Regions from separate parts of the Alteromonas sp. 07-89-2 genome, predicted to be linked through region 2. Evidence: riboswitches for the same ligand, from Rfam matches in the RefSeq annotation. Region 2 holds a riboswitch; the other holds the start of a gene.

Region 1 (14,512 bases), on a different contig from region 2:
TACTCGTGACGGTAACGTAGACGACTACAACCAGGATTATACAACTGGTCTTCGTGGTATGCTTGATTGGAACAATGCTGAGTGGGAAGTTTACTACCACTTCAACATGGCTGATAACAAGTCAGTTGGTCAGTATTACCTATCTTACTCTGGTCTTGCTTACAATGAGCAAAATGGCATTGACCTAGGTTCAGACGAAGGCGTTGCAAACATGAAAGCAACAACCCTTCAAGAATCTAGCTCGCGCTTCCACCAGTACTATGCAGGTATCGGTTTCGACATGTTCGAACTACCTGGTGGTATGGTTGCACACTACTTCGGTGCTGAGTTCTTTGAACAAACTTATGCTGACATCTATGACGGTCAGTCTGAAGCTGGTCTAATCGGTGGTTCTGCTGGTAACTCATCTATGGGTGACCGTGACGTAACAGCATTCTTCTTCGAATCTGTACTTCCAGTATCTGACACTGTAGAGCTAAACATCAAAGCACGTTACGATGATTACTCTGATTTTGGTAGCAAATTATCTCCAGCAGTATCTGCTCGTTGGGAAGTTGCAGATGGCCTAGTACTTCGTGGTTCTTACTCTGAGTCTTTCCGTGCGCCAGGTCTTGACCTTCTAAACGCTGCACGTACTTTCTCTGCAGAAGACGCAATTGACTACAACAATGGTTCAACTGTTGAACGTCAGTATGACACGTACTACACAGCTAACGCTGAACTAGACGCAGAAACATCTGACTACATCAACCTTGGTGTTGCTTACGATGTAAACGACAACCTAAGTGTTAAACTTGATTACTTCAACCTATCGATTGATAACGTAATCCAAGCAAAAACGCTTCAAAACCTACTTTCTGACGAGGCTGCAGGTCTAATCACTGCGGTTTCAGTAGATACTGATACTTCAGACGAGACTTTCTACCTTAAGCGTGCGGCGTCTGGTGTTCTAGTTGAAGCTGGTACGTCTTACTTCAACGGTGCAGGTTTTGAAATTGAAGGTATCGACTTTACTCTTAATGCGAACCTAGAAACTGAATTCGGTAACTTCCGCTTCCAGAACGTTAACTCTTTCGTACTTTCTTACGACCAAGAAGTTGGCGGCATCGTTCAGGATATCGCTGGTTGGTCTGGTAGCCCAGAGTTTAAGTCAGTTGCTACTGCGGTTTGGAGCTTCGAAGAGCATACTCTTGCTTGGAACATGACTTACACAGACAGCACGTCTGAGTTTGAAACAGCTCCTAAAGATGCAGATGGCAACACTATTGTTGGTCCATACGACATCGCTGGTAAGCTTGATAGCTGGTTAATCCACAACGTAACTTACACGTTTGATATGGCTGACTACGGTTCAATCACTCTTGCGGTTAACAACGTAACAGATGAAGATCCAGTATTCTCATCTAGCGGTACGTGGGACAACCAAGACCTATATAACAACTTTGGTCGTGACTACCGTCTTAACTACCAAATTAGCTTCTAATTATAGAATCTAGATAAAAAAGGCCGAGTAATCGGCCTTTTTTTATATGTGGATAAATAAATTTACCTTTTAAAGCGCACAGCACCAATAAAGAGAACTTTTCATGAATAGTTATTGGAGTGAATACTGGCAGCAGGGCCACGTTAACTCTTTTGCCGACTCAACAAGTCGTAATTATGAAGGCGAGCTTGCAGAACAATGGTTGGCGTTTTTTAACGAGACAAACGTTCAGGGTGGAAAAGTTGTTGATCTAGCGACAGGAAACGGTGCTCTCATTGACCTTGCAGTAAATGCTGGCAATTTCTGCGAACCTGAATACATTGGTGTTGACTACGCGACCTTAAAAATAGGCGATAGTCTTAAACAGCCAAAGATCAATTTTTTGCAAGAACAGAATATTGAGTCTCTGCCGTTTAACGATAATGAAATTACCGCTGTCGTTTCTCAATTCGGTATCGAATACAGTAACTTGGACCTAACATTAAGTGAAGTAAGTCGGGTTTTACGACCAGGCGGAAAATTAAGAGTTGTGGTTCACCGAAAGGAGAGCGCAATTGTTGCACCGAATTTTCAAATTCTAAAAGTGATCCGTGCATTACAGGAAGAGAAGAGTCCGCTAGATGCCCTCAAGCGACTCGTGAGCGCTTTAAGCAACGCTAAAAAGACCGCTCAGGATAGAGAGAGTATTCGAATAGAGCTGAATGAAAAAGTCGGAAATCTTGTCAGCGAATATCAACAAGCCTTGTACGATACTAATTTCCCCAAACTCTTGAAGACGGTTATGAATCCAAATGTGTCGTTTGAACGGAAAAAGGCTATCTTCGAAGAATACGATAAAGAATTAGAGTCTCACGGTGTTAGATTATCTGATTTAACCAACGCAGCGAGAGATGCTAGTGAAGTTACGTTACTCAAAAGTAAATTAGAGTGTAATGATTTTGTTGATATCACCCTTTCAGACGTGACAGATAAACGAGGCTTAATCGGCACAATAATTCAGGCTGAAAAAAAGAAGTAATCCGACGTGTTTGTAGTCGCTAACTGTGAATTTTTATGCATGACGTATTTCACAAGTTAAATTGTTAACATTCCAATTGCATAAAAGGTGATTAATTGTGCGCTGAGTGTACAATTAAGCTCCACTTCTCAAGTGCAAGTGCTTTGCTAACTTGACTCTACCGAGTAATCCATGTGAATATACCACGTTCGTAGTAGTGCATTTTCATATCATTACTACATTCCTGAAACAAAATTGTGAAAGTTTTATACGCCCCTTGCCCGAATATTTTCCTATCGGCGAGGATTCAAATAAGAAATTTGGTTGGGAACTATGTCCAAAATGAGCAAGAGAACTCTTATTGCTTCTACTGTTATGGGTGCATTCGCACTAACAGGTAGCGCAGTCTCTGCAGATACGCTTGAAGATCTTCATAAAGAAGAAGCGAAAATCCACGCGGCTGCAGCGAAATCTCAAGAAAAAATCAATACGTTGTTTGAACAATCTCAAGAACTACTTGTTGAGTATCGTCAAACAGTAGATGAGACAGAAAACCTTAAAATCTACAACGATTACATCGCTAGCCTAGTTGCAGATCAGCAACGCGGTATCGATTCGTTGCAACGTCAGATCGACAGCATCGAACAAACTAAGCAGGGCATCGTTCCTCTTATGTTCCGCATGATCGACAGCCTAGAACAGTTCATCAAGCTAGACCGTCCAATTCACTTAGACGAGCGTCTTCAGCGTGTTGAGCGTCTTCGCGACCTTATGGCTAACTCTAACGTAACTGTTTCTGAGCAGTTCCGTCAGGTACTAGAAGCATACCTAGTAGAAGTTGAATACGGTACTAAGATCAACTCTTACCAAGGTACTATCGACGACGCGGGTACTGAAGTTACTGTTGACTTCTTTAACCTTGGTCGTACGGCGCTAGTTGCACTTTCTCTTGACCAGACTCACGCGTGGGTATGGAACAACGAAAGCCGCGCTTGGGAAAAACTGGGTGACGAGTATCTGTCTTCAGTTGTTGACGCAGTTAAAATGGCTAACAACGTCATTCCTGCGGATCTGATTAAACTACCAATTAGCGCAGCGGAGTAATTGTTAATGAAACCAGTATTCAAATCTCTTTTAGCCGCTGCGACAGTTGCAGTTGCAGCAACCGGAGCGCAGGCTCAGGAAGCAAAGAGCCTGAAAGATCTTCTAGACCAGGTTCAACAGAACCGTGTTTCTGAAGCTCGTCTAGATAAGCAACGCGAAGCTGAGTTCCAATCAGCACGTGCTGACAAACAAGCACTTCTTCGCAAGGCACAAGCAGACCTTAAAGCTGAACAAGCACGTGGCGACCGTCTACAGAAGCAATTCTCAGACAATGAAGTTACGCTAAATGAAAAGGCTGCTGAACTTGACCAAGCTACAGGTACACTTGGTGAAATGTTCGGTGTGGTACGTCAAGCATCTTCTGAAGCTTATGGCCGTATCTCTACGTCTATCGTAAGTGCACAATTCCCTGGTCGTGGCCAGTTCCTAGCTGAAATGTCAGAAGACTCTAAAGGTCTTCCAAACATTAAAGAACTAGAAGACCTATGGTTTGCTCTTCAAAAAGAAATGACTGAAGGCGGTGAAGTAGTTAAGTTCACTACAGAAGTAGTTAACCTTGACGGTGGTTCTTCACAGCAAGAAGTTGTCCGTGTTGGTACTTTCAACCTTGTTGGTGAAGCTGGTTACCTAGCGTATGACGCTGAAGCTGAAGTTGTTCAGCCTCTAGGTCGTCAACCAGACGGTCACTTCGTAGCTTCTGCTGACGAACTAATTGACGCGACTTCTGGCTTTGTTCCTTTCTATGCTGACCCTTCTCAAGGTGCAATCCTTGGTCTATTGAAGCAGAAAGCGACAATGGCTGAGCGTTATCACGCGGGTGGTCCAGTTGGTTACACAATCACAGTTATGCTTGCGATTGGTCTACTAATTGGTATCTACAAAATGATCACGCTTACGATCACTGGTGGCAAAATGCGTTCACAGCTTAAGAACGTAAACAATCCTTCTGAAGGCAACCCACTAGGTCGTATTCTTAAAGTTTACCAAGAGAACAAGACTGCTGATGCAGAAAACCTTGAGCTTAAACTTGATGAAGCGATTCTTCGCGAGCTTCCAAAAATTGAAAGCGGCATCAACGTTATCAAGATTTTCGCAGCGATTGCTCCTCTGCTAGGTCTACTAGGTACAGTACTAGGTATGATCGAGACATTCCAAACCATCACTCTATTCGGTACAGGTGACCCACGTATGATGGCAGGAAGTATCTCAATGGCTCTTGTAACTACTGCTCAGGGTATTATCGCGGCTCTGCCTCTAATCCTTACTCACAGCATCGTAGCTTCTCGTAGCAAATCAATCATCCACATTCTTGATGAGCAAACTGCGGGTATCGTAGCTGCTCACTCAGAGTCGGAGAAAGCGTAATATGAATTACCTGATTGGATTATTCGAATCGGTCAGGGACTTTATCGCTACCGGCGGTGACGTACTTTATTTCGTTGCTGCCGCGCTCTTTCTCATGTGGGTTTTAATGATTGAGCGTTACTGGTATTTAACCTCGGTCTTTCCAAAGGTGAAGAAAAACATCATCGCAAATTGGGATGCCCGAGCAGATACTACATCATGGTATGCGCATAGAATCCGTGACGCGTGGATTTCTCAAGCGTCAGACGACCTAAACGCTAGAATGCTGATTATCAGAACCATTATTGCAATGTGTCCACTAATCGGTCTACTTGGAACAGTAACCGGTATGATCAGTGTTTTCGAGACAATGGCAACGCAGGGCACCAGCAACGCTCGTCTAATGGCTGCTGGTATCTCTATGGCAACTATCCCGACAATGGCGGGAATGGTAGCTGCGCTATCTGGACTGTTCATCAGTTCACGTCTTGAAGCGAAAGTGAAGCTGGCAAGAGAAGGGCTAGTTGATAGCCTGCCACATCATTAGAGAGAGAGATTATGGCTCGAAAAGTCAGAACCGAGGAAGAAGATGCACAGATCGACATGACTCCCATGTTGGATATCGTGTTTATCATGCTGATCTTCTTTATCGTTACCACTGTTTTCGTTAAAGAAGCAGGGATCGAAGTCAACAAGCCAGATGCGAGCCAGGCGATTCTTCACAAAAATGCAAACATTTTCATCGCCGTAACTGAAGACGGAAATGTTTGGCTAGACAAGCGTGAAGTAGCGCCGGACAGCGTAAGAGCGAATATTGAAAGACTGCTTACCGAGCAGCCTACAGACTACGTAATCATCCAAGCTGACGTTAAAGCGAAGCATGGTTTAGTAGTTGAGATTATGGATCAGGTTAAAGCCGCTGGCGTTAACCGAGTCTCGGTAGCGGCAAGGGGATAAGATGTTACGTATAATTGTATCTATACTTTTAGGTGCTGGTGTTGCATTTGCCCTTTTCGTTCTAATGGCCAAGTTGATTGAAAATTCATCTAGACCAGCAGACGAAGTACCGCCTGCACCGGTTATCGATATTGTAATGCAGGAACCAGACGACCAAACGCAAACGCGTACTCGTGTTCCACCACCACCGCCGCCTCCGCCGCCACAGCCTCCTAAAATGGAGCAAGTTGAGCCGGAAACTGCGGAACCTGATGCAGATGGCTTTAGCTTAGCTATTCCAGCTATCGACACAGGTGGTGTTGGTGTAAACATTGGTGGTGTTGGTGCAATGCAACGCGATGGTGAAGCAACACCTATCGTTCGTATCGACCCGAAATATCCACCTGATGCAGCCCGTGATGGCCGTGAAGGTTGGGTAAGACTATCTTTCACTATCAACGAAGTTGGTGGTGTTGAAGATATCGAAGTTATCGAAGCTGAACCTAAGCGCGTATTCGACCGTGAAGCACGTCGTGCTCTACGTAAGTGGAAATACAAGCCTAAGATCGTAGATGGCAAGCCGGTTAAACAACCTGGCATGTTCGTACAGCTAGACTTTAAACTGGAGCAATGATCATGATGAAACGTACATTCAAAATGTCAGCCGTTGCTTTAGTGCTAGGTGCAGGTGCGGTGCTTTCAGCACCCGCTGCCCTGGCGCAGTCAGCACCTGTTGTTTGTCCTGGATATGAGAAGGGAAAAACAACGCTAGTAGGTGAGCGTACCGGTAAGAAAGTTCAAAAAGCTTTTGAGTTTTACAATGAAGACCAGCTCACAGAAGCGTTAAATGTACTTTATGAAATCGATCCTTCAGACGATTTTGATAAAGCATACGTTAAGCGTTTTATCGGTAACTTATTGGCTTCACAAGAAGGTGAGGGCGGTAAGGCGTTAAACTACTTGGTCGACTCTGTTGAACCAAAAGTACTTAACGACACTGAGCACTCTCAAACACTTAAATTGATAGGTGATTTGAGCATGCAGGAAGAGAAGTACACTGATGCCATCAAATGGTATAACAAGTGGATGGAATTTACCTGTAAAGAAGATGCTGATGTGTATACTCGCTTGGCACAGGCGTACTTTGAGTCTAAGCAGTTAGCTAAAATGGTTGAGCCAGCAGACAAGGCAATTGCTTTGTATGAAGAGCCAAACAAGAACCCTTATGTTCTTAAGTTAACTTCTTACTACGAGCGTAAGATGTACCCTGAGACGGTTTCTGTCGCGGAAGAGTTAGTTAAAACTTTTCCTGAAGAGAAGACTTGGTGGTCGCGTCTAGGCTTTTTCTATATCTTAGTTGAAGACTACAAAAAAGGTCTTTCAACGCTAGAACTTGCTTATATGCAGGGTTACCTAGAAAAAGATTCAGAAATCAAAACGCTTGCTCAGCTTTATCAAAGTAACGGTATGCCTTACAAGGCTGCTAAGTTACTTGAGAAGCACATGAAAGAAGGCTTGTTGAAGAATGATGCCGATATGCTAGCTAACATTGCTAACGCGTATCACCAGGCGAAGAACTTCAAAACTGCAGCAAACCTGTACGCACAGGCTGCCGCAAAGAGTTCAGATCCTGAGCACTATCGTAAGCAAGGTACACTTCTTCTTGTAGCTGAAGACTACAAAGGCGCTATTAAAGCACTAGAGAACGCTCTAGAGCGTGGAGCTGAAGACCCTGAGAAGATTCACTTCACGTTAATGGAAGCGAACTTCTATGCAGGTAACTTTAAGTCTGCTTACAAACATGTACTAGAAGCTAAGAAAGATCGCTCACTACGTCGCAACGCTGCAGCGTGGGAACCTTATATTAAGGAAAAAGCGAAGAACCGCGGTATTAGTATCTAATATGTGGTTTTAGCAAAAAAGCCTCCCTTTGGGAGGCTTTTTTTTGCCCTAAATTTATTAAGTGAGCTTTTCTCGAATGGGCTATCTTTATAGGGCTATAATACTAGTCCGCATAGATCATTAGCCTTTAAGCGGTATTTAAAATGTTCGTAATCGCGGTTTGTTAACACAGGTATAGTGGCTCTACGCCAAGCTGATTATTTGTACTTTCAGGCTACAGACTTTCTATTATTTGAAAGCAGGCAGAAGTGCTTCTCTTATAACAATAGTGACTTCTTTTAACCCACTTGCTTTTACGTTTTCTTCGTTGAATGTAGAAACAAGTTGCTTCGCATTCATATCTGAATGTGTAAGTACTTTTCTGAGAAAGCGCTTCGTGTTAATGATTCCAACAAGACGCCATAGCGTATACAGTATTGTGTTATTTGGCTTGTTCAGTTGAGTATTTGCGCTTGGTGTAGGGTGAGTCTCTGCATAACGCGCAATTTTATGTAATATCGGCCAAACATCATCTAAAGTGCGTGTGCCTTGGGTAAAGTGTACTAACTTTTCTACATAGATCGTCAGTATGCTAATGGGCAAGTTGTCTAACTGGTTATCGAATTTAAAGCTCTCTTTTAGCGCTACCAATTCAGAAAGCAGTTTTTTTGCTCTGTTGGAATGAGGATATAACGCTAGTGCACTGGTTTCGCCACTGGCTTTATTAGGCTTTCGCCCATAGTCTACAATCTCAAATCCATTTCTTGTCCAAAAACTGTCTAACTTTTGTGTCGTTCCATAAGAAGTACAGATAGCGTCAATACTTTGCTTTTTGGCTTCATTACTAACTCTTTGTAGCAAGTAACTGCCCATTCCCTTACTCTGCGCCACCGTATCGACGGCAATACGATTAATACGCCAATATCTAAACGTTGCTGTTTTTGCATCAGCAGACAACAGAGCAAGTCGCTGTGCACCTAAATGCCCTTTAGGACGACGTTTTCCAGACGCAATCCCCAATGCGGTATCGTTCAGGTATTCGCTACCTTCAGCGTTTATGATTGCAGCACCTATCACGTTGTCGTTGAATTTAAGTATGGCAACAAGTACATCCGGGCTATCCATCAAGCGCATAAAATCATCGGGCGTAGTTTGATAATGGGCTAATGAAAGTAGCGACATTATTTGCTGAAGCGCCTCTTCGGAAATGCTTTTAAACGAACTTATGGAAAAATCGTAATCTATCGGTGGGTTAATACTGTTTTTGAAATTAATCTCGCCAATATTGCGCGCCGCATCTCGGTTCTCAAATAAACAAGTCGTATTGAAAAAGGCTTCAATGGGATCATGTTCGAACCATCGTAACGGCGTTGATAGTCTCAAATGGATAGCTGATGGCGGTAAACTAGGGATGAGTTTGTGAATAAAGCCACTGCCTGAGCCTTCATAACCCAAAAGCGTAGTACTAAGCACCCACTGCTTGTGGTTGGCTATGATCCGGTATACATCCGGGAGGGGGATTGAAGCCGCTTCATCAACAATTACAACGTCATACTTTTCATCTTCTGTGGTATATAACAAGGCACTGTCAGGGGGCACCCATTTTACACTGCCTAATGTCGTTGTCTCATTCTTATCACCAAGGCTTAGTTGGGTTTGAATGTTAGCGGTGGATGGTTGTTGTGTTCTGACACCGCCTATTTCGGGCTGTTGAATACGTGAAAGCACGTTCTTCACATTATCGAAGCGTTCACTGGTTAATAGTACATTTTTACCCTGTCTGATAAGGCTTTCAATGAATATACCTAATAATGATGACTTGCCTCTGCCTCTTGGGGCGGTAATCAGCGCGTTTAGTTTATTAAGTGAGTGTGCTTGATATAAACGACTGTATGCCTGCTCTTGCTCTTCTGATTTAAATAGTGAGCCTCTATAGGCGTTTGATGTTAAGCTTTGGCTAATGCAGTACATACCCGTATCTGGAAGCGTGGTTTTTTCTTCAGTGTGAAATGCCACGTAGTCGTTGTTGCGCAGGTGCTTTATAAAACGTTCGAGGTATCGACTTTGTGTAAGCGTAAACCCCTCCGATAGGAACGAGACCGAAATATTGTTGACCCATTCACTCAATGCAGGGCAAATAAGTATTAAACAACCACTGCGTTTTACGATACCCGCCACTGCCATCACGTCGCCAGGTTTGAATGAATCGCGACAGTCTAATGTGGCAATGTCACATTCGCTCCCCAGTACTTGTTTGCGGTTCTTACCCTTAAGTGTATCGCCAGCAAAATTCACAAAGCTTATAGATGAAACTTCATCTACAAAGGCTTGAACGCTACGTATGGCAGCTTCACAAAAATCGTCATTGCCAGATACAACAAGCATTCTCCGGTGAAGTGGACAAGTCACGTTTGATAAGTGTGAAGCGTGAGAGCTTTTTTTGCAGCGATTTTCGCTGCTATTTTCAAAGTAGGGGGCTAATAGCCATTCGCGTAATTGAGTTAGCGCCATGAATCAGTTTTTTCGGTATAATCTAACGCTATAGTAGCGATTTATTATGAGGAATTCGAATGCGCTTTCTTTCTAGGCGTCTAGTTATGCCAAACGACCTTAATTACGCCAATTCTTTGTTCGGTGGCCGCGCGTTAGAATGGATAGACGAAGAAGCTGCAATTTGGGCTATTTGTCAGTTAGAAACTAACTGCTTGGTAACTAAGCATATTGGTGAAATTAGTTTTGAATCACCGGCTATGCAGGGTGATATCGTAGAGTTTGGTCTAGAAACTAAAGCTGTGGGCCGCACATCTATTACCGTAAGCTGCTTGGTACGCAACAAAGCAACCAAGAAAACCATCTGTTTTGCAGACGATATCGTTTTTGTAAAAGTTGACCCTGATACGCGTCAACCGACGGCACACGGCAAAACGTTGGAAGTTTTAAAAGCACAAACTGACGATGAAGTACGTCGCCTAAATATGAATATTGACGCTGAATAGCCCTCAGCTTTCAACGCCTTATATCATATATAAAAACCTTACGTTAGCTTAACGTCTTATCTGCTTGACGGCGTGTATCGAACTGGTAGACTCCGTCGCAGATGTTGAGTTTGCTAGTTTTAGCAGCGCAACACTATACCAAGGGGTGTCCGTTTTCGGTCTGAGATCCACATTCGTGGGAACCCTTAAACCTGATCCGGATAATACCGGCGTAGGGATGGTTCACAATATAGCCTTATCACCTGCCGTTAGACCCGGATCTTTTTTCTTAAATAAGAATAAGAGATCCCATGTATAAAACATTTTTCACACTTTCACTGCTTGCTAGTTCCATTGCGGCCTATGCGCAACAAGCCAATGTAAGTAACACTTCAGATAACACGCCATCAGATATTGAGCGCGTCGTCGTATCTGGTGATTTTCGTCAAACTACACTCGACCAGTTAAGTGCTAGCGCGACCATTTTAGATCAAGAGCGTCTTCGCAGTAGACAGCCGAGCCATATCGACAGTGTGCTAAACAGTATTCCAAACGTAAACTTTGCAGCTGGTGCGTCTCGCGGCCGCTTCGTGCAAATTCGCGGTATTGGAGAGCGCAGTCAGTTCGCCGAGCCTATCAATCCATCGGTAAGCTTTATCGTCGATGAATTTGATTTTTCAGGCCTTGCTGCGGCAGGTCTTATTTTTGATACTAAACAACTAGAGGTATATCGCGGACCTCAGGCTACCTTATACGGCACAGGTGCATTGGCCGGTGCGGTTAAACTTTCCAGTAATGACGTGGGTAGCGACGCCCCAGACTACGTTGAAGCCCGCATTGGGAACAAAGAGAGTTACCGTATTGAAGGCGCCACTGGTGATGATATCAACACGGATTGGGGCTATCGTGTAGCGCTGGTTCATAATCGTAGTGATGGCTTTGTAGAGAATACGTTCTTAAATAGAAGCGATACCGGGAATATCGATGAAACCGCACTGCGCTTTGCCGTTGAAGGCAGCGTAGATGAGCGAACCACACTTGCACTTACTTATCGCTGGTACGATATCGATAACGGTTACGATGCATTCTCGCTAGACAATGACAACAAAACGCTGTCTGATGAACCTGGATTTGACGAACACCAAACCCACGCTGTTAGCGCGCGCTCTACAACCAATACAACAGCGGGCGACTTTATTCTAATTGCCACCCATGCTTCTCACAATATTGCTTATGGCTACGATGAAGACTGGACATTCACAGGGTTTCACCCGTGGGGTTATACGTCTTTTGACGCCTATTATCGCGATGTAGAAACACAGACCGGAGAGATGCGTTTCGTGTCGTCTGACAGTGCCGCACTTTTTGATGGTATGACTGACTGGACACTAGGCGTATTTTATAAAAGCACGGAAGAAAAGCTGCTACGTCAGTACACTTATTTGGATAGTGATTTTGCCAGTGAATACACGCCTACGACGACCGCTATCTATGCTCAGACTGAAAGTCGTTTGAACGAAAATTTAGTACTTGTAGCAGGGTTAAGAGTAGAAAACTACGATTTTGATTACGCTGATAACAACCAGCTCACTCGCGCGTTCGACACCACCATGGTAGGCGGGAAAGTCGCGCTTCAGTATACACAGGGCGATCACTTCTATTACGGCAGTATTTCACGCGGATATAAAGGGGCAGGCTTTAACCCAGACAGCCGCGTGAATGACAATCAGCGATTCTTCGACGAAGAGTATAACTGGAACTACGAAGTAGGCGTTAAGGGCCCATTACTTACGCCTGACCTAATTGCTCGCGCTGCAATTTTCTATATGGATAGAAAAGATACCCAGGTGAGCGATTTTGACGTTATCACTCGTGATGACGGTACGGCAGGGTTCGTAGATATTATTGATAATGCTGATTTAGGAACAAACAAAGGAGCCGAGCTGGAGCTTAGCTGGATTGCTAGTGATGCATGGCAGCTTGATGCAAGTGTTGGTTACCTAAGCGCTACCTTTGAAGGGTATACGCTTGCAGACGGTACTGAAGTGTCTGAGCAAAGACAGGCTCAATCACCTAAGTGGACCGCAAATCTATATAGTGAGTACGCACTTACAGATACCATGCTGTGGCGTGTAGATGTAGATTACAAAAGCGAATACCGTTTTTCTGACGGCCATGATGTAACCTCGCCAAGTACTACGCTGGTTAATTCGGAGATTGTGGTTTTACACGGTGATTGGCAGACATCACTGTGGGTACAAAATGCGTTTGATCGTGAGTACTACACCCGTGGATTCGGTGGTTTCAGCAACGACCCTCGCGATGAGTATGCCTTCGATGAGCCATATTACCAAATAGGTAACGGTCGTCAGTTTGGCGTTACTGTAAAGTACGCGTTTTAAAATAAAAGGAAACAGACATGCAAGTTATGGTTGAACTGTCGTTGTACCCATTGGTTAACGAATACATTCCACCTATTCAAGATTTCATTGATAGGTTAAATAGCTACAGTGATATTACAGTTTCAACAAGTTCAACCAGCACGCAGGTTACAGGTGACTATGGTGTGGTTATGAAAGTACTTGGTGAAGAAATGCAAAGGACCCATGAAGAAGTGGGGCAGGCTATTTTCGTTGCTAAGTTTTTAAATTTTGATGCCATGCAATCTAGAAAATCATCTTAATGGCTAACTTTTTTTCTGAGTTCACTTCTCAAATTGCCGCTACTTCACTGTTAGAGTGGGTAGCGGTTGTCCTCGCTATTGCCTATGTGCTGTTAGCCGCAAAACAGAACAGCTGGTGTTGGCTGTGCGCCTTTGTAAGTACCGCAATTTACACCTGGCTATTTTGGCAGGTGACGTTGCCATTTCAGTCTGCGCTTAACTTCTTTTATATGATAATGGCGGGATACGGTTATTATCAGTGGTCGAAAGGGGGGGAAGACGGCGATGTTAAGCCAGTGCTTCATTGGCCTCTCTGGGCTCATTTGCTCATTGTGCCGAGTATGTTATTGCTCGCTTGGGTTCTGTCTGAGGTGGCAGGCTCACAGTTCAATAGTGAGTACCTACTATTAGATGCGAGCATTAATTTATTGAGTGTAGTCACAACATTTATGGTGGCGCATAAAATCCTGCAAAACTGGGTTTATTGGTTTTTCATCAATTTAGCGTCCGCCTATTTATACCTGCAAGTGGGTTATGCATTATCTGCTTGCCTGTTCTTAGGCTATGTTGGTTTTGCGGTATTTGGGTATTACCAGTGGCTAGTACAATATAAAAAACAAGGTGAACAGGTTGGATATCATCGCCACGCTGCAAAAGGCGCTTAATCTTAGCGACAGTGCGAAAATTTCGTCACACCCTGCTGGAGCGGTAAATCACGTTTACCGCGTTCAAGAGCTCGCAGATAGTCAGTTACCCTTGATTGCAAATAACCTTCAAAGTAGTGGGCAACCAAAGTCTGATCATAACCCTGTCGACTTAGCGGTGAAATGGATGGGCGATGATGACTTTAGTGGGGTTAATCGTGCGCACCAATTTGCTTTGCAGCAACAGCTTTATAGGTTGGGAGTAGCGCCGCAACCTATATGGTTAAGCGATGATGAAACCATCTGGGTTGAGCAGTGGCTAGAGCACAGTGAAAGTGCGACGCTTTCAATGCTTGAGCTGGCCAACACCCTCGCTCGTATTCATTCTTTGCCCATTACCGCTAGGCCATTAGATTTAGCATCAAGATGGCAGCATTATATTAATGTTGCACAGCTCGATATGAGCAGTGAGCTTTATCTAAAAGC
Region 2 (16,939 bases):
GTACGTCTAGCCTTCGCAGACAGTGCCAAATTCGCAAGTATCGCCCTGACCTTATCATCAAGGACCTGCGCGGAAACGTGAATACCCGCCTAGCCAAGCTAGACGCAGGTGAGTACGACGCCATTATCTTAGCTTCTGCTGGCCTTATTCGCCTTGAAATGGAATCTCGTATTCGCATGCCGTTACCTGCTGATATTTCACTACCCGCCGTTGGGCAGGGTGCCGTAGGTATTGAGTGCCGTAACGACGATGAAGAGCTAATTAAGTTGCTACAGGCGTTGAACCATACAGACACCAATACACGTGTTACCGCAGAACGCGCCATGAACGAGAGATTGGAAGGCGGTTGCCAAGTACCTATTGGTAGCTTTGCCACACTTGATGGCGATGTGCTGACATTAACCGGTATGGTTGGTAAGCCAGATGGTTCAGAGCTGCTCTTTGCTTCTGCTACAGCGTCGCGAGAAAAAGCCGCAGATATTGGTGTTGAAGTAGCGGAATCCCTTCTTGAGCAAGGTGCCGGTGAAATTTTAAAGGCGCTTTATAACTAAGTTATAGTTTGTCGAATGCGTGCAGGTTTACGCAGTAAAATAAAAGGATGAAAATTCGATAGTATGTTGCTGTTTACACGCCCACTGCCAAAGTTAAAAGCAAGCGCCGCTGCCTTCGAAAAAGCCGGAATTGACGCGGTAGGCATTGCTACGTCTAACATCATTGATATTTCGTCTGAAAGAAAAGCTGCTGCAGAATTTTTAGCGTCAAATGCAGTAAACGCAATTGTTGTTACCAGCGTATATGCTGTAGACACCGTTATTGAAGGCTTACGCGAAACGGCTAACGAATTACCATTGATCATAGCTGTGGGCGATGCCACTGCACGAAAATTACAAGCGGGACTTCAGGCGTTTTCATCGGCGCAGGTTGCTATTCCCGAAGCCCATACATCCGAAGGTATACTGGCAATGCACCAACTTAATGAGGCAAACTGTCAGCATGTCGTTATCATTAAGGGTGAAGGTGGGCGCGACGCCATAGCCACTGGATTAGACGAAAAAGGTATTTTAGTGAATAGCTTTTGCGTTTATAAAAGAGAGCAACTTACAAGCCCAATTTACACAAAACGGTGGAAAATGGGCGAAGTTAGCGGCATTATCGCTACAAGCGAAGCAATGGCACTGCAACTAATTGCGCAATTTGGCCAAGCACTTAAATCTATTAAATGGTTAACAGTGAGCGACCGAATTGCCAAAACCCTTACTAGCCAAGGCATTAAAGAGGTAGCGGTTTGTCAGCGAGCCACCGATCAGGCACTCATCGCCTGGGTAAAGGATAACTGGGAGTATTGAATGGCCAACAACAATGAAAGTAGCCCACAAAAAGAGGAACTCGTGAAAGTGGAAGCTGAAAAAGACGTTATCGAATCTTCTGCCACGCACAGTGAATCAACACCGTCGGGTGCTGCTAAAAAGAAATCTTCGGGAAATGGTCTACTGTGGTTTGTTGTAATCATCCTTTTTCTTATCGTGCTTGGTATGGCTGGCGCAGGTTACTGGTATTACATGCAGCAACAGTCGGCAAGCAAGGACTCTGAGTCTGCACTTCAAACGACGACCTCTCAGCTAAACACTATTGAGCGTGAGCGCGCTGGTCTTGTTGCCTCTATTGACAAAGTAGCTCGCACCAACCAGACGTTAGAAAGCACGGTAGCCGAGTTAAAAGCGCAAAACGAAAAGCTGACGCTGCAAGCTGAATCGACTCTTGAACAACTAAATAATATGGAAGGTCGCCGCCCGGCAGACTGGCTCATTGCTGAAGCTGATTACTTAGTTCGCATGGCAGGCAGAAAGCTTTGGTTAGAAAACGACGTACGCACAGCAATTTTGCTGCTAGTTAACGCAGATAAACGCTTAAAGTCATTGGCCGACCCATCGGTACTTCCGGTTCGCGCAAACCTTGCAGAAGATATTCAAACCTTACAACAGCTCAACCCTGTATCACAAAGTTCCGTCGCTCTCGCGCTTACGGGTATGATTGCTCAAATTGACAAATTGCCACTTGATACCTTCGAAAAACCAGAAGACGCCAATGCAGAAGACACAACCTTATCGGAGTCAGCTGACGACTGGCAGGAGAACCTTGCAAAGGTGTGGCGTTCACTGGTGAACGATTTTCTTACCATAAAAACCATTGAAGGCCCGGTTGAACCAGTGCTTTCACTAGAAGCCCAGTTCCTGGCAAAAGAGCAGCTTCGTCTGCAGCTTATGCACGCGCAAACCGCCGCGCTTAAGGGCGATGCAGGGCTTTACAACCAGTCGCTTCAATACGCTCAAACGCTAATTATTGAAAAGTTCGACACAGAAAAAAGCCAGGTAACGGGCTTTGTAGATGCACTACAAAACCTCATTGCTACCGATGTATCGCGCCCAATACCTACAGAGCTAGCGTCACAAAAACCGCTAGAGCGTTTATTGGATAGCCGCGTTAAGCAAGTGTTCGGACAAGGAGCAAGTGCACTATGAAATGGTTAGCTATTGCCCTTGCGGTATTAGCCGCATTCGTTGTTGCACTAATTGTTGGCCCAATGTTGTTAGGTGATAAGGGCTACGTACTAATATCACTGGGTAACACCGCTGTTGAAATGACGGTGATTAGCTTTTGTATTTTAGTGATAGGTGCCGTCATTGCCTGGTACGTACTATCTCGACTTGTATTGTGGGCGTTAAGCCTGATCACAGGTTCACATAAATGGTTCGGCACCTTAGGTGAGCGCAAACGTAAGCGTGCGTTTTACGACGGCTTACACGCAATGGCTGCAGGTGATTTTGATACGGCTCAAAAGGCGCTAAGCAAAACCACCAACGGCGATTTCGAAGGCGTTAACTATTTGGCGTCAGCGCAAATTGCTTTTGCCAATAACGATTTAGCCAAAGCCCGTTATTTCCTTGTTCAGGCAACTGACTTTCCAAAAGCGAAAGTAGCCGCAACGGTCATGCACGCGCGTATTGATATGGCTGAAGAAAAATACGATGCGGCACTAGAGAAACTTAACGAACTTGACGAGCAAGAGCGCGATAACAAGCAGGTTGTGCAGTTAAAAGCGCAAATTCTTGCCAAGCTAGGTAAATGGCAAGTACTTCAAGAGAATTTGTCAGGCTGGCGTAAAGCATTGCCCAAAGCAGACTACACTACATGGAGCCAGCGCATCGCCAAAGGTAAGTTTGCCGAAATTGCCAGCAAACAAGGCGCTGTCGAGCTTAAATCGTATTGGGAAACCCTTCCTCGTAAGCTTCGTCACGACGATGCTTACCGCGCGGCCTACATTCAACAGTTGCTTGACCAAGGTATGCATGCCGACGCACAGAATTTGCTAGTTGAATGGCAAAAACGTGGCCCGAATAGCGCCCTGTTTCCGCTGTTCACGCAGCTTAATATTCCTGATGCATCGCCATCACTACGACTGCTTGAAAGCTGGATAAAGCAAGACGAAGAAAACGTGTCGCTATACTCCACGCTAGGCCAAGTTGCATTCAATTCCGGCGATGATGTGTTGGCGGAAAAAGCCCTGCTTAAAGCCACTAAAATGAAGTCGCGCAAAGAAGACTTATTGCTGTTGTCTGCAATTAGCGAACGCAAGCACGACACAGCCACTGCACTTCAGCTTTACAAGGAAGGTCAGCAGCTAGCAAGCTAGATGAATATTCATTTAGCTTTCTGGTAGTACTTGTATTACCCGTAAAATTGAAGATATAGTAAAAAGGAATTCTCAATTCGGGTTGTTTCAACCACAACCCGAATTGACTTAAACAACTTGTCGGAGTGCTTCACTGTTAATCCAGTAAGCTGAGACCGCGAAAGTGGGATCCGTAGAACCTGATCAGGCTAATACCTGCGAAGGGAACAAGAAAATACAATGTGCACAATGTTAAACCGTGGTTTAGCGTTGTGAGGCGAAGTTGTTTTGCTGTTGATGATACAGACACACCCATTACGGTGCTGCTCGTCACTCAAGGTAAACTGTTCAAGTTTATCCCCAAGTCAACATCAACGGAGTAAAGGGTTGTAATCACCAAAACCTTTACCAACAATCTCGCTAAAAAAGTAACGGGATTATTCCCCTCTACACTTACACTTTGTATTCTCCTTCACTCCTGACAAGCATTTTTAGAACCTAAATTTACAAGGTAAAATGCTATGTCGAACAGACGCGAACAGCGCCAACAAGCACAACAATTCATTAATGAACTTGCGGGCGAAGCTTACCCAAATTCAACACGCCACTACGAGTGTGGCAGCCGTGACGATATTCGTGTGGCCATGCGCCTTATTCACCAACACGACAGTTTAGTGGGTGGAACCGAAGACAACCCTATTTTAGAGCCAAATCCGCCAATTCCTGTTTACGACACTTCAGGCCCCTACGGCGACCCACAAGAAAACATAGATGTGCACAAAGGCCTAGCTCCGCTTCGCCAAACGTGGATTGAAGAACGTAGCGATACCCTTGAATTAGAGGGCGTTTCGTCAAGCTTTGCAAAAGAGCGTGAAAACGACATTTTTACCGAAGATTTCCGCTTTATTCGCAGCCGCAAACCACTAAAAGCGAAAGCGGGCAGAAACGTTACCCAGCTTCACTACGCAAGACAAGGCATTGTTACCCCTGAAATGGAATACATTGCCATTCGCGAAAACATGGGCCGCCAAGCCATTAAAGATGCAGAGCTAACGCAACAGCACAAAGGCGAGCACTTCGGCGCGAATTTGCCCGACACCATCACGCCTGAGTTTGTTCGTCAAGAAGTGGCCGCAGGCCGCGCCATCATTCCATGTAACATTAATCACCCCGAACTAGAGCCGATGATTATTGGTCGCAACTTCTTGGTGAAAATTAACGCGAATATTGGTAATTCAGCAGTAACCTCGTCTATTGAAGAAGAGGTAGAAAAGCTGGTGTGGTCAACGCGCTGGGGCGCAGATACCATCATGGACCTTTCTACCGGCAGAAATATTCACGAAACCCGCGAATGGCTGCTGCGAAATAGCCCAGTTCCTCTTGGCACTGTACCTATTTACCAAGCATTAGAAAAAGTAAATGGTGTAGCTGAAGACTTAACCTGGGAAATGTTTAAAGACACCCTAATTGAGCAGGCCGAGCAAGGGGTAGACTACTTCACCATTCACGCTGGCGTGCTGCTTGAATATGTTCACCTTACCGCAAAGCGAGTTACAGGTATTGTATCGCGCGGTGGCTCAATCATGGCGAAGTGGTGTCTAAGTCACCACCAGCAAAGCTTTTTGTATGAACACTTCCACGATATTTGCGAAATTTGCGCTAAGTACGATGTGGCGCTGTCGCTAGGTGATGGCCTGCGCCCTGGTAGCGTAGCTGACGCTAACGACGACGCGCAATTCTCTGAATTACGTACCCTTGGAGAGCTGACGAAAATTGCATGGGAGTACGATGTTCAGGTAATGATTGAAGGCCCGGGGCATGTGCCAATGCATATGATTAAAGCGAACATGGAAGAGCAGCTTAAGCACTGCCACGAAGCGCCGTTTTATACCCTTGGCCCCCTCACCACAGATATTGCGCCAGGCTACGATCACTTCACCTCAGGTATTGGCGCCGCCATGATTGGTTGGTACGGCTGCGCGATGCTTTGTTACGTAACACCTAAAGAACATTTAGGCCTGCCTAACAAAGAAGACGTTAAACAGGGGCTGATCACTTACAAAATTGCAGCCCACGCAGCCGACTTGGCAAAAGGCCACCCAGGAGCACAAATTCGCGACAACGCCATGTCGAAAGCACGCTTTGAATTCAGATGGGAAGACCAGTTTAACCTTGCATTAGACCCCCACACTGCGCGCGCCTATCACGATGAAACCTTGCCGCAGGCGTCTGGCAAAGTCGCGCACTTTTGCTCTATGTGCGGCCCTAAATTTTGCAGCATGAAAATTTCTCAGGAAGTGCGCGATGTGGCTAAACAAACGCAGCAGCAAGAGTTTGAGAAAGAAAAAGGCATGAAAGACATGGCCGATGCGTTTAATCAATCGGGCGCTGAACTCTATCACACCGCTGATAGCAAGGTAGAGTTGCCATGACAAACAGCCACCTAACCACACCCGTACTTGAGCCGCCTAGCATTAGGCTGCCGGTGATATGGTGCATAGGGGGCGTTGACTCAAGCGGCGGAGCGGGAATAACCCGCGACGCCATTACGCTTGCCAATTTAAATGTTCATGCCTGTGTGCTAACCACACAACTTACTGTGCAATCAAACCAGCATCTGCTTAGCAAAGAAAGTATGAGTGCATCTGCATTGAACCAGCAGTGGCAAGTGCTTTACGAAGATACGCCACCACGCGCTATTAAAATTGGCGCTATCGCAAACGATGAACAAGCACTGTTGCTTTGCGCCCGTATGCAGTCGTTAGTGAGCCCTCGCCCCTTTGTAATATGGGACCCTGTGTTGTGCTCTTCATCTGGAGGTGTACTGAGCGACTTAAGTGAAAGCGTGATCAACGAACTGTTAACCACGGTAGATTTGGTAACGCCAAACATTGATGAACTCGCGAAACTCACCCACCTCTCTGTTAACGATGATAAAAGCCTGCAAACTGCAATAAATCGACTTGTTGGAAAAGGCGCAAAAAGCGTTTACGTGAAAGGCGGTCATGCACAATGGCAAAAAACGGTATGCGACACCTATTTTTGCTCATCACACTCGCTTTATTTTAGACAACCAAAAAACAGCAAAGGTGATCTTCGTGGTACAGGATGTATGTTAGCGAGTGCCATTGCGGCATTTGTTGTTCACGACTATTGCATTGAAGACGCGCTAACCTTGGCGAACGCTTATGTGAGTGAAGTAAGACATAACACGCTCGGCGTATCTGATAACAACCTCCCCATCACGACTACTTCGAGTCGACATAAAGCGGCTAGCCCGCCTGCTTACTTCGCAAGGGCTAATGGTTTTCCCGCACAGGCGGCTAGTTTTCCACAGGTTAGTTTTCATTGCCGTAACACTGTTTCTAAAAGAAATGCTGCGGGTGTTGATAAAACTCCACACAACAAAAAAAGAGTAGAAACGACACTGGCAGGCAATGCTTTCTTCCCCGCACTCACCAACACTAAGTTGGGTATTTATCCCGTGGTAGATAGCGTTGAGTGGATTGCGCGGCTTTGGCCGACGGGCGTAAAAATCATCCAACTGCGAGTGAAAGAAGGCTCTCAATATGCTATTCGCCAACAGATAAAAGAAGCAATGGAGTTAGTAGAACACACTGACTGCCAATTATTTATTAACGACCACTGGGAGTTAGCCATAGAGCTTGGTGCTTACGGCGTGCATTTAGGCCAAGAAGATCTGCACACTGCAGATTTAAACGCCATTCGAAGCGCCGGGCTAAGGCTGGGCATTTCAACTCATGGGTTCGCTGAAATTCAGTGTGTTCGCGCTTTAAACCCGTCTTACATTGCCCTTGGTCATATATTTCCAACCAATACCAAAGACATGCCGTCTAAGCCCCAGGGTGTAGAGCGCTTGGCAAAATATGTGAAGCTGTGTGAAGGCGTACCCACCGTCGCCATTGGCGGTATTAACTTATCGCGTATAAGTGACGTGGCTAAAACCGGCGTAAATGGTATTGCAGTTGTGAGCGCTATTACACATGCAGAGCATCCGCTGCAAGCATACAAAACGCTGGCTCAGGAGGCGGGTTTTGCATAGTCAATCAACACATAGTACCGCGACTGACTCAGTCAATAACGCCAGAGGTCCAGTTAATCCCGCTAATGGCTTCGCTAACCGCCAGCTTGAACATCAAGATATACAGCGTTACAGCAGGCAGCTCTTGCTCGACTGTGTCGACCACGCCGGCCAGCTTAATTTGGCAAACGCACACGCTCTGGTTGTGGGGCTAGGCGGCCTAGGCAGCTTAACCGCCCGCTATCTAGCTGGCGCAGGTGTTGGCAATATTACATTGATAGATGGCGATACTGTCGATATCAGTAATTTGCAGCGCCAGGTTAGCTACAATGAAATGCACTTAGGCGAGCTTAAAGCCAAGTCGCTTTATAACGAACTTCGCAAAGTTAACTCTCACTTAAACATCCAATTTAAAAGCCTTTTTGCCGATAGTAACAACTTACCAACTTTAATTTCGTCAGCGACTTGCGTACTGGATTGCACCGACAACATGACGGTAAGGCGCCAGATTAATGCAGCGACTTACCGTGCATCTATTCCGCTTTTTATTGCGGCTGCTAGCGGGCTTACATGGCAAGCACTGAACTTGCCGCAAAACTCAAACTCCTGTGGTTGTTACGAGTGCCTAGTGAACAGGATTTCCGTGCGTGAAGACTGCATGAGCAAAGGCGTACTTGGCCCCGTTGTTGGTATGGCTGCTTGTCATCAGGCAACGCAAGCTTTGTTGTTTTTAGCAAAAGGATTCGACGCAGACATTAAATGGGGACACTGCCTAACTGGGAATGCAGGCCTTGGGTCGCTACAAAGCTTTGCGCTACCCCCCTCTTCTACTTGCGAGGTTTGCAATGACGCAAATTAAAGTGAACGTAAACAATCAACCTATGAACGTGATCTCGCCTATTTCACTTAGCGAGTTAATCGCCCTTAAAAAATTGAATGACGACGGTACCGCCATTGCTAGAAATGCCGCCATAGTGAGTAAAACAGAATGGTCGACCACTTATCTTAAAGATAATGACACCGTTGATATCTTCACCCTAGTTGCAGGAGGCTAATATGCTAACGCTTGCAAACCACACTTTTTCATCACGCCTTTTAACCGGCACAGGGAAGTTCAGCAACGCCGTCACTATGAAAGACGCAGTGGCCGCTGCACAAAGTAACATTGTTACCCTAGCAATGAAGCGCGTGGCGATGAATAGCGCGCAAGACGAAACGCTAACGGCCCTTCGAGAATTAGGAGTTACCCTGCTGCCCAACACATCGGGGGCTAAAAATGCCCAAGAAGCCATATTTGCAGCAGAGCTTTCTTATGAAGCGCTAGGTAGCCCATGGATAAAACTTGAAATTCACCCTGATCAGCGCTATTTGCTGCCCGACCCTATAGAAACGCTTCATGCCGCCGAGACCTTGGTAAAAAAAGGCTTTCACGTACTACCCTACTGCGGGGCAGACCCTGTTTTGTGTAAACGCTTAGAAGAAGTAGGCTGCGCCGCTGTTATGCCGTTAGGTGCTCCCATAGGCAGTAATCAGGGCTTACAAACTAAGCCTTTTTTGCAGATTATTGTGGAGCAATCGACTATTCCAGTCATTGTCGATGCGGGTATCGGCAAACCCAGTGAAGCCATGGCGGCAATGGAAATGGGCGTAGATGCGGTGTTGGTGAATACAGCTATTGCCACTGCCCAAAACCCTGTTGCCATGGCAGCGGCCTTTGCAAATGCTGTGGAAACAGGCCGAAAAGCGTTTGAAGCAGGGCTTGGTGCTACCAGCAACTTTGCGCAGGCCTCTAGTCCGCTTACTGCCTTTTTGGAGCCAACGGTATGAAGGTAGCACAGGCACTAATGCAGCAAGACTTAACTCATCTAGCTATGTCAATTAACAGTAAAACCGCGAGTGATGTTGAGCACGCATTAGGTAAAGAATCACTTTCACTTGATGACTTTATGGCGCTTATCTCGCCAGCCGGCTCACATTACTTAGAAGCCATGGCAAGTCGCGCGCAGGCACTAACCCGCCACCGGTTTGGCAATACCATGCAGCTATTTGTGCCTTTGTACCTGTCGAACCTGTGTGCCAATGAATGTACTTATTGCGGCTTTACCATGAGTAATAAAATAAAGCGCAAGACCCTATCTATAAGTGAAGCGCTCACTGAAATTGAAGCTATTAAAGGTATGGGCTTTTCTCAGGTGTTGCTGGTAACTGGCGAACACGAGACTAAAGTGGGCATGGATTATTTCGAACAAACCCTTAGCGCCATTCGCGACAAGATAAGCTACCTTATGATGGAGGTGCAGCCGCTAAAAAGGGAACAGTACCAAACGTTAAAACATCTAGGGTTAGATGCCGTACTGGTATACCAAGAAACCTATTCGCCCCAACAGTACGCCAGCTACCATACCCGGGGTAAGAAACAGGATTTTTTATGGCGATTAGAAGCCAGCGACCGCATAGGGCAAGCGGGTATCGATAAAATAGGTATTGGTGCGCTACTAGGTTTAGGTGACTGGCGGGTTGATAGTGCGATGACCGCCCTTCACGGCAAACTAATCCAGCAGTACTATTGGCAAAGCCGTGTATCTATTGCCTTTCCGCGTCTTAGAAGCTGTGAAGGTAATAGCACTGGCGGCAACGTTCTTACCAATAACAAACTACCTAACGAGCGAGATCTGCTGCAGCTGATATGTGCTCACCGCTTGTTTAATCCGCAAGCAGAATTATCCCTGTCCACCCGCGAGTCGGCAGTATTTAGGGACGGCGTGATGCCGCTGGGTATCACATCGATGAGTGCTGCGTCGCAAACTCAACCTGGCGGATACAGCAAACCCTCACAGGCATTAAATCAGTTTGATATTGATGATAATCGCTCTGTACCAGAAGTGATAAACGCGATGGCAAGGCAAGGATTAGAACCTGTTTGGAAGGATTGGATGCAATTTAGGCTCTAGCCGACAAAACATCCGAACCAGGATAGCAATATTTATCCTGTGCTACGCCGTATTTATCTCGCATACTTTCGCTTTAAATCGACAATAGTCTTGCGCTCATTGGTTTTCTTTAACTCTAAACCTTCGTAACTAAGACTTACTTCGTAGTTTTGAATATTAGGAGAAAACCTCTCTTTCCGGTGGTTACTATTTTTTGAAACAGTATGTGCCATATACACCTCCTATAACTAACAACTCTACCTCGTTACAGTATAAATAGCTATATTGGGTTTGATTCCAAGCCTTTAGTTTGAGAAAGAACATTAGTTTTTTTAAGGCAAAATAAATAAAAAATTTGTTTTGCTTTCGCGTAAAACCCTCCGTAGAATCCGCCCAAATTTTAGCCAGACACTTTATCTATGCGTCTGGCTTTTTTGTCTTATTTATCTCATATTAAAGTTATCAAAACTTAAGGGCAGTGCGTTGGATACCGTTGAATTTATTCAAATTCGTAGATTTATAGTGAAGCTTGGCAAAATGCTGCACAAGTATGGTACCCCTGCGTTTCGTCTGGAAGCTTACCTAGGTGAAGTCGCCAAGTATTTAGGTGTACACGCGTCATTTATTTCTACGCCTACGTCGCTAACTTTCGTTATTTGGAGCGATCGTCACGAAGACGAGTACAACCACGCAGCCCGTTTACTTCCTGGCGAACTAGACATGAATGCGCTGTCGCTCACTGACGAACTTGCCAGCGAGCTTTTGTCTGGCAATTTAACACTGAGCGAAGCAGACAAGCGTTTAAACGAAATAGATGCCATGGGCAGCCCTTATGGCAAAGGAATAACCGGCGTCGCCTTTGCCATGGCAACCGGCGCATTTGCCATGCTAATGGGTGCAAGCTGGAGCGAAATTGGCTGGTCAGCCGCTTTAGGAATTGTGGCTTATTTGTGGACACTATGGGCGCAGCAGTCCAAGCGCGTAAACTTAATGCTAGAGCCTGTTACCGCGTTTGTTGGTGGTATTCTTGCCTGCGCCATTGGCCAGTACGTTGACCCTGGCATTAATATCCCTTTGGTTGTGCTTTCGTCGGTCATTGTCTTTGTGCCTGGGCTTGCGCTGACTATGGGCCTTGCTGAGCTTTCATCTCGCAATATGGTGTCGGGCACGGCCCGAACAATGGACGCTATAATGCAGCTTTTCAAACTGTATTTCGGTGCGTTTTTGGGCGTATCTATAGGTTTTAGCGCGTTTGGTGAGAACGTATATACGCCAGCAGAATCATTACCGTATTGGGCAACCTGGCTAGCGGTGTTCCTACTGTGCATTGCCCTAGTAGCCATTTTTAGAACCCGTGTTAAACATATTCCTTGGGCATTGGCTGCGGCGTTTATTGCCTACAGCGCAACTGCATGGAGCTCAGACTACATGAGCCCAGGGCTTGGCGCATTCGTGGGAGCCTTTGCATTAGGTATTTTTGCTAACGCGTTTACGCGCATTGCCAATCAGCCAGCGACTATTGTGGCAATGCACGGTCTTATTGTGCTGGTGCCGGGGTCTAAAACCTATATTGGCTTGAACTCGTTTATGACCGGCCAAGACTTTGTAAAAGCCGATCATTTGGGCCAAGAAGTGTTTCTTATTTTCATGTCGCTAGTGGCGGGGTTAATCTTTGCTAACGTAGTCGTGCCCACTAAGAAAGCGTTGTAACAGCATAATCATCGGGCAGCCTGAAAGGGCCAAGCCTGTTACGCAAATCTATGACGCAAAATGATAACGCTGCCTTGTAAGTGCCAGATCCCTTTAAATAAGGGTAGGCAAAAGCAGCGCAACCAGAGACGGTGTAAACAAAATCAGTGTAGTGAAAAGCGTAGCTAAAAGCGCTATTTAAGTAGTTTAATTAACGCTCTTCCTAAACGGGCGTTGAGCGCACCGGCAGCAATGGCTTCAGCCGAGTTTTCCATAAACTTGGCCGACAAGCTGCCGCCAATTTGATTGGCCACTTCATCGGTGGCCAAGTCGAACACGCCCTGCGCCGCTATGTTTTGTGCCAGTACCTTTAGTAGCTTCCAATTGCCCGCTGTGCTTGGTCGTAACCCATACACACGGGCCATACGGCGAATAGTGCGAAAGCTAATCCAAACCACGGCAAAGGTTTGAATAAGGTTGTTGGGGCTGATAAACGCCAGGCTTCCTGCGGTTACCGACTCTTTATTGAGCACCTTGTGTGCTTTTTCCTGAACAGGCTTTAATACTGTATCTTCGTAAAGACCAAGTCGTTCTGGCCCTGTCATGTCGTCTTGAAGCTGCTGCTTATAACGGTCAAAACAATGGGCCGCGTAAGAACCGCGAGAAAAACGTTTTCCGTGCTGACTTAACACACTGTCTATTTTTTGTGGCGATGTTTCACTTCCTCTATTAGCCAACAAACCACGGATTACACCGGCATCTTCCATCGCCGTATTAACTTGTTTATAGCCGCGCCATTCTTTAAAGCTTAAAAAGCTGAAACAGCTTACAAACCCCACCAGTAGCGCACCCAAAACTCCTGTACCAATGGGGTGCTCAGAAACGTTCGCAGCAAGGGTGGTATAAGCTTCAAAAACGAAAAAGCCAATTAACGACACTACACCAAAGCCCAAGGTGGCGGCACCTAACGAAATACCATCTTTTTGCGCATCTACTTCCCACACGTCTTCACTGACTTGCTGTGGAAGTTTGGTTTCAGGCTGCGCAATATCTAATGTTTGCGTTTTCACTTTGGTTTTATACTGCGGTTTGTTTACCGCACTATTATTTTGCTCGCCCTGTGACGCTGTTTGAGGTTGCGTATCTGCATTACCTTGCCGATCGCTATTCGCGCCATAAAGCGCATCGCTTCTTATATTAGATGAACTGCTCATATTGGACGAACTGATGGAGTCGGGCGAGCTAGACGGCTCTGGGCTTTCATCAAATATATAAGGTTTATCGCTCATTCTCGCTCTCCTTTGCCCAGTAAAAACTGAAGCAATCTATCTACACCCTTGCCTGCTAAAATACGTGCTTTGAAATCGCTAGGCACACTCACATCTGGTACCGGGAAGTGACTGCCCTCTTCCATTTCTTTTAGCGTGCTAGGTATGGGTTCAAACGTAGATTCAACGTAACGACCATCCGTGTCTTTGTAGCGAATAGCATCTTCATTACTGCCCTCGTCGGTGACTTGCATGCTAGACACTAAAAAATGTTCAAACTGAATCGGTTTACCGTCGAACCGCGCTCGTGCCCCTTCGGTAATTTGGGTAAGCAAGTTAAGTAAATTACCGCGCTGACTTACCGGCACCAAGTCAGACTTGGTGGCCACAAACGCCACCTTGCCAATCTGCTCTTTTTTCAGCATATTGCGCGAAAACCACGTACTTTGCCCGTACACAAAGGTATCGGCCAAGTGGCTTAGGGTTTCCTTTAACTGATACAAATGCTGCCTGCTGTGGTTAAGCCCTTCAAACAGGTCTACAAGAATAATTTGCTTATCGGTTTCTTTAAAAATGGACTGTTTTAATGGCGTTAACCACCCGCTTTGAAACTTCGAAAAATGCTTATCAAATATTTTAAACCATGGGTGCGACACGTCGCTGGTAATGCTTGAGGGCAGCGGCGTAAAGCCAAAGGCCTGCCAATCAAAGTCGCTCGACTCCAATAAAAAGCTACCCGGCTGAAGCAAAGATATACCGTTAGCTTTAGCTTCAACCAAATAATCGCGGTAGGCATTAACAAGCAACTGAATGCGCTGTTCTGTGGGCTCTTGTTCAAAGTCGAATTGATTAACAAAGGCTTTCCATTGGCTTGCAAAATATTGCTGTGGCCCGCTACTAAGTTGCGCCCATGCAGAGTCTGACCAATGCGCATAGGTTTTACTTAACATGGGAATGTCCGTCACCCATTCCCCTGGGTAATCAATAAATTCAAACACCACTTCGCTATGGGGCAAAACATGGCGCTTCAGCGATGCGGTTTCTTTCAAACGTACTACTAACTTAAAGCCAAACGCTTCTTCGGTAGCTTTTGGCCACTGGCCGTTTTCAAGATCAGCTATATTCTGCAAATGTGGAAAGGGTTTATAGCCCTCAATAGGCGCTATGTGCATATCTAGCACTAGAGAAGGTGGTAAGTATCGCAATAACGGCAAACACGCATAGCCTTCTTCACTTCGACTTTTCAGCATGGTGATAAGGCTGGTGAACAGCATGGACTTGCCACTTCGACTAAGCCCAGTAATGGTGAAGCGGTGCGTTTCTTTATTAAACGCACTACTTAGCTTGTCGCCAGTTAGCGACGCTAATTCCCGAGTTTTGTCAAAAAGCGTAGCGATATTCTTTTGCATTATTTTTGTTTGCTGCCTTTGCTGTTCCTATAGCCTTGAACCTATTACCTTGGCCTACTGCCTTAAAGATAAGGTGCCGCGAGGGGTGCTTTCGCTTCGTTGCCCTCACTTCATTATAGATATGACTTAAAGAGTAATGTGGTTACTGAGGGATAAAAGCAAGGGCGGTGCCAGCTAAGTTATCACTGTGAAATAAAAAACGCGTTGGCTATTTAATGCTCGCGGGTCTGGTTAAAGAGCTTTTTCTTTATGCGGTTTTTGCTGGAATGCCAGTGATTCTTGGGCTTGCGCGGTGCATTTTCGATTACGTGTTCAAAATCGATATCTGACTTTTTCGTCGGTGGTACATGGGCGCAAAAGAATGTATCAATTTGTGACTGAGCCAGCCTTTTTAAGCTTTCACGGTATTGGTTTGGGTGACATAAAGGGTATGGCGGCACTAACTCTCCTTTAACCTGTACCAATACATCGGCTATGTAAGCCTGCTGCGTGGGAATATGCGCAAGGGTTAGGTCATGATCGGTATGGCCTGGCGTGTACATTACCTGCCAATCAGAAAAGCCCGGTAGGGTTTGATTGTCTTTAAGCGTGATGTCTGGCGCTAATATCGGGTTGTACCAAATGGGCATTCTTGGTTTGCCAATACGATTTGCCACCCACCAGGTTAATAGCAAGTCGATACCGTGAGCGGTACGCCCCGCGAAACCCGAATACCAGTTAGCCGCCTTAGGATGAGACGCCACCTGCGCACCTGTACGCTTGCGCAACGCAACAGCGCCACCGGCGTGGTCAGGATGCATGTGGGTAACCACAATAAGCTTCAAGTGGGTTAACGGGCGCCCTAGGGTTTGGGTAATGTAATTGCACACATTGTCTACATCGGCACGACTACAACCATCAAGCAACAGCAGGCCACTTTTATCTTCAACAAGATAAATATGCTGTATGTAGCCCGCTAATGTGTGAATTTTCATTATTACTTCCTTTCACCCGAACCTGCGTCGATAGCATTAAATCCTATCAGAACCTATCTGGTAAGACCAGATTCAGCGAACAAGTGTAGCATTAAATCGCGAAGCCACATCAGCCCGGGTTCGCCTTCTTGCTGGCTATGCCAGTAAAGGTGCGTTTCCAGTGCAGGTATTTGATAAGGCAGTTTAGTGCTTAGCAGGTTATCGTCGCTTACTGCATCGGCCACAGAACCCGGCAGGGTTAACAAAGCCTCGGTATTAGCCACCACATCTGCTGCCGCCCGGTAATTTTGGCAACGCCATAGAGAGGGCCGACTTACGCCTAATTGTTGCAGCGCAATTTCTTCTACCGACGCGCCTTTAGCGCGGTTAGATACCGTAATATGACGTGCAGCCACGTACTTTTTCTTATCTAAATTCTGCGCCAAGGGATTTTGCTTATTCATAAGCACTTTGTAGGTATCGCGACGTAAAAGCGAATGGAAAATAGGTGCAGCAACGGCGCGGCCAATATCAATGACCAAATGAAGGTTTCGGTTGGTTAAATCAGCTAGTATGGTGTCACGATGTAAGCGAGTGCTTACTATCTCAATATTAGGAGCTTGTTTTTCTAAGGTAGAAAGCAGTACGGGCAAAACCCCTAACTCTAATGACTCTTGCATAGCAATAACAAAGCGCTGATGGCTGTGTAACGGGTTGAAGTTAGCAAACTCCCCTAGCGCTTTTCGAATATCGCTCAAGGCTTTCAATATAGCGGGGGCTAACCGTTCACAGGCTGCGGTGGGCAGCATACTTTGCTTTTCTTTTACAAAAAGCGGGTCGCCTAAAATATCCCGAAACCGGCGCATGGCATGGCTAACTGCCGATGGCGTAATGTGCAGCGCTTCAGCCACCCGGGTCATGTTTCTATGCTGCCAAAGAGCTTCAAACACCTTCAGCAAATTCAAATCGAGCTTTTCA

Evidence for each region. Region 2 has a riboswitch for thiamine pyrophosphate ahead of thiC (phosphomethylpyrimidine synthase ThiC). Riboswitches for the same ligand answer to the same signal wherever they lie in the genome.
Region 1: it holds a riboswitch for thiamine pyrophosphate, as region 2 does, so the genes downstream of both, F0261_RS18885 (TonB-dependent receptor) here and thiC (phosphomethylpyrimidine synthase ThiC) in region 2, are expected to answer to the same signal.

Annotation. Positions count from the first base shown of each region.
Region 1 is NZ_VTYM01000043.1:1,436-15,947, forward strand. Features, by position in the region: gene F0261_RS18835 (TonB-dependent receptor) at 1-1,483, shown strand, start outside; gene F0261_RS18840 (class I SAM-dependent methyltransferase) at 1,587-2,501, shown strand; gene F0261_RS18845 (DUF3450 domain-containing protein) at 2,823-3,584, shown strand; gene F0261_RS18850 (MotA/TolQ/ExbB proton channel family protein) at 3,591-4,949, shown strand; gene F0261_RS18855 (MotA/TolQ/ExbB proton channel family protein) at 4,951-5,475, shown strand; gene F0261_RS18860 (biopolymer transporter ExbD) at 5,487-5,885, shown strand; gene F0261_RS18865 (energy transducer TonB) at 5,887-6,498, shown strand; gene F0261_RS18870 (lipopolysaccharide assembly protein LapB) at 6,501-7,766, shown strand; gene F0261_RS18875 (GNAT family N-acetyltransferase) at 7,995-10,130, opposite strand; gene F0261_RS18880 (acyl-CoA thioesterase) at 10,316-10,741, shown strand; TPP riboswitch at 10,873-10,976, shown strand; gene F0261_RS18885 (TonB-dependent receptor) at 11,032-13,122, shown strand; gene F0261_RS18890 (hypothetical protein) at 13,140-13,403, shown strand; gene pnuC (nicotinamide riboside transporter PnuC) at 13,403-14,047, shown strand; gene F0261_RS18900 (phosphotransferase) at 14,004-14,512, shown strand, end outside.
Region 2 is NZ_VTYM01000001.1:213,630-230,568, forward strand. Features, by position in the region: gene hemC (hydroxymethylbilane synthase) at 1-551, shown strand, start outside; gene F0261_RS00935 (uroporphyrinogen-III synthase) at 615-1,346, shown strand; gene F0261_RS00940 (uroporphyrinogen-III C-methyltransferase) at 1,347-2,519, shown strand; gene F0261_RS00945 (heme biosynthesis HemY N-terminal domain-containing protein) at 2,516-3,691, shown strand; TPP riboswitch at 3,803-3,914, shown strand; gene thiC (phosphomethylpyrimidine synthase ThiC) at 4,192-6,102, shown strand; gene thiE (thiamine phosphate synthase) at 6,099-7,733, shown strand; gene F0261_RS00960 (ThiF family adenylyltransferase) at 7,834-8,571, shown strand; gene thiS (sulfur carrier protein ThiS) at 8,558-8,767, shown strand; gene F0261_RS00970 (thiazole synthase) at 8,769-9,539, shown strand; gene thiH (2-iminoacetate synthase ThiH) at 9,536-10,663, shown strand; gene F0261_RS00980 (threonine/serine exporter ThrE family protein) at 11,126-12,352, shown strand; gene F0261_RS00985 (YcjF family protein) at 12,526-13,620, opposite strand; gene F0261_RS00990 (YcjX family protein) at 13,617-15,008, opposite strand; gene F0261_RS00995 (MBL fold metallo-hydrolase) at 15,221-15,982, opposite strand; gene F0261_RS01000 (LysR family transcriptional regulator) at 16,036-16,939, opposite strand, start outside.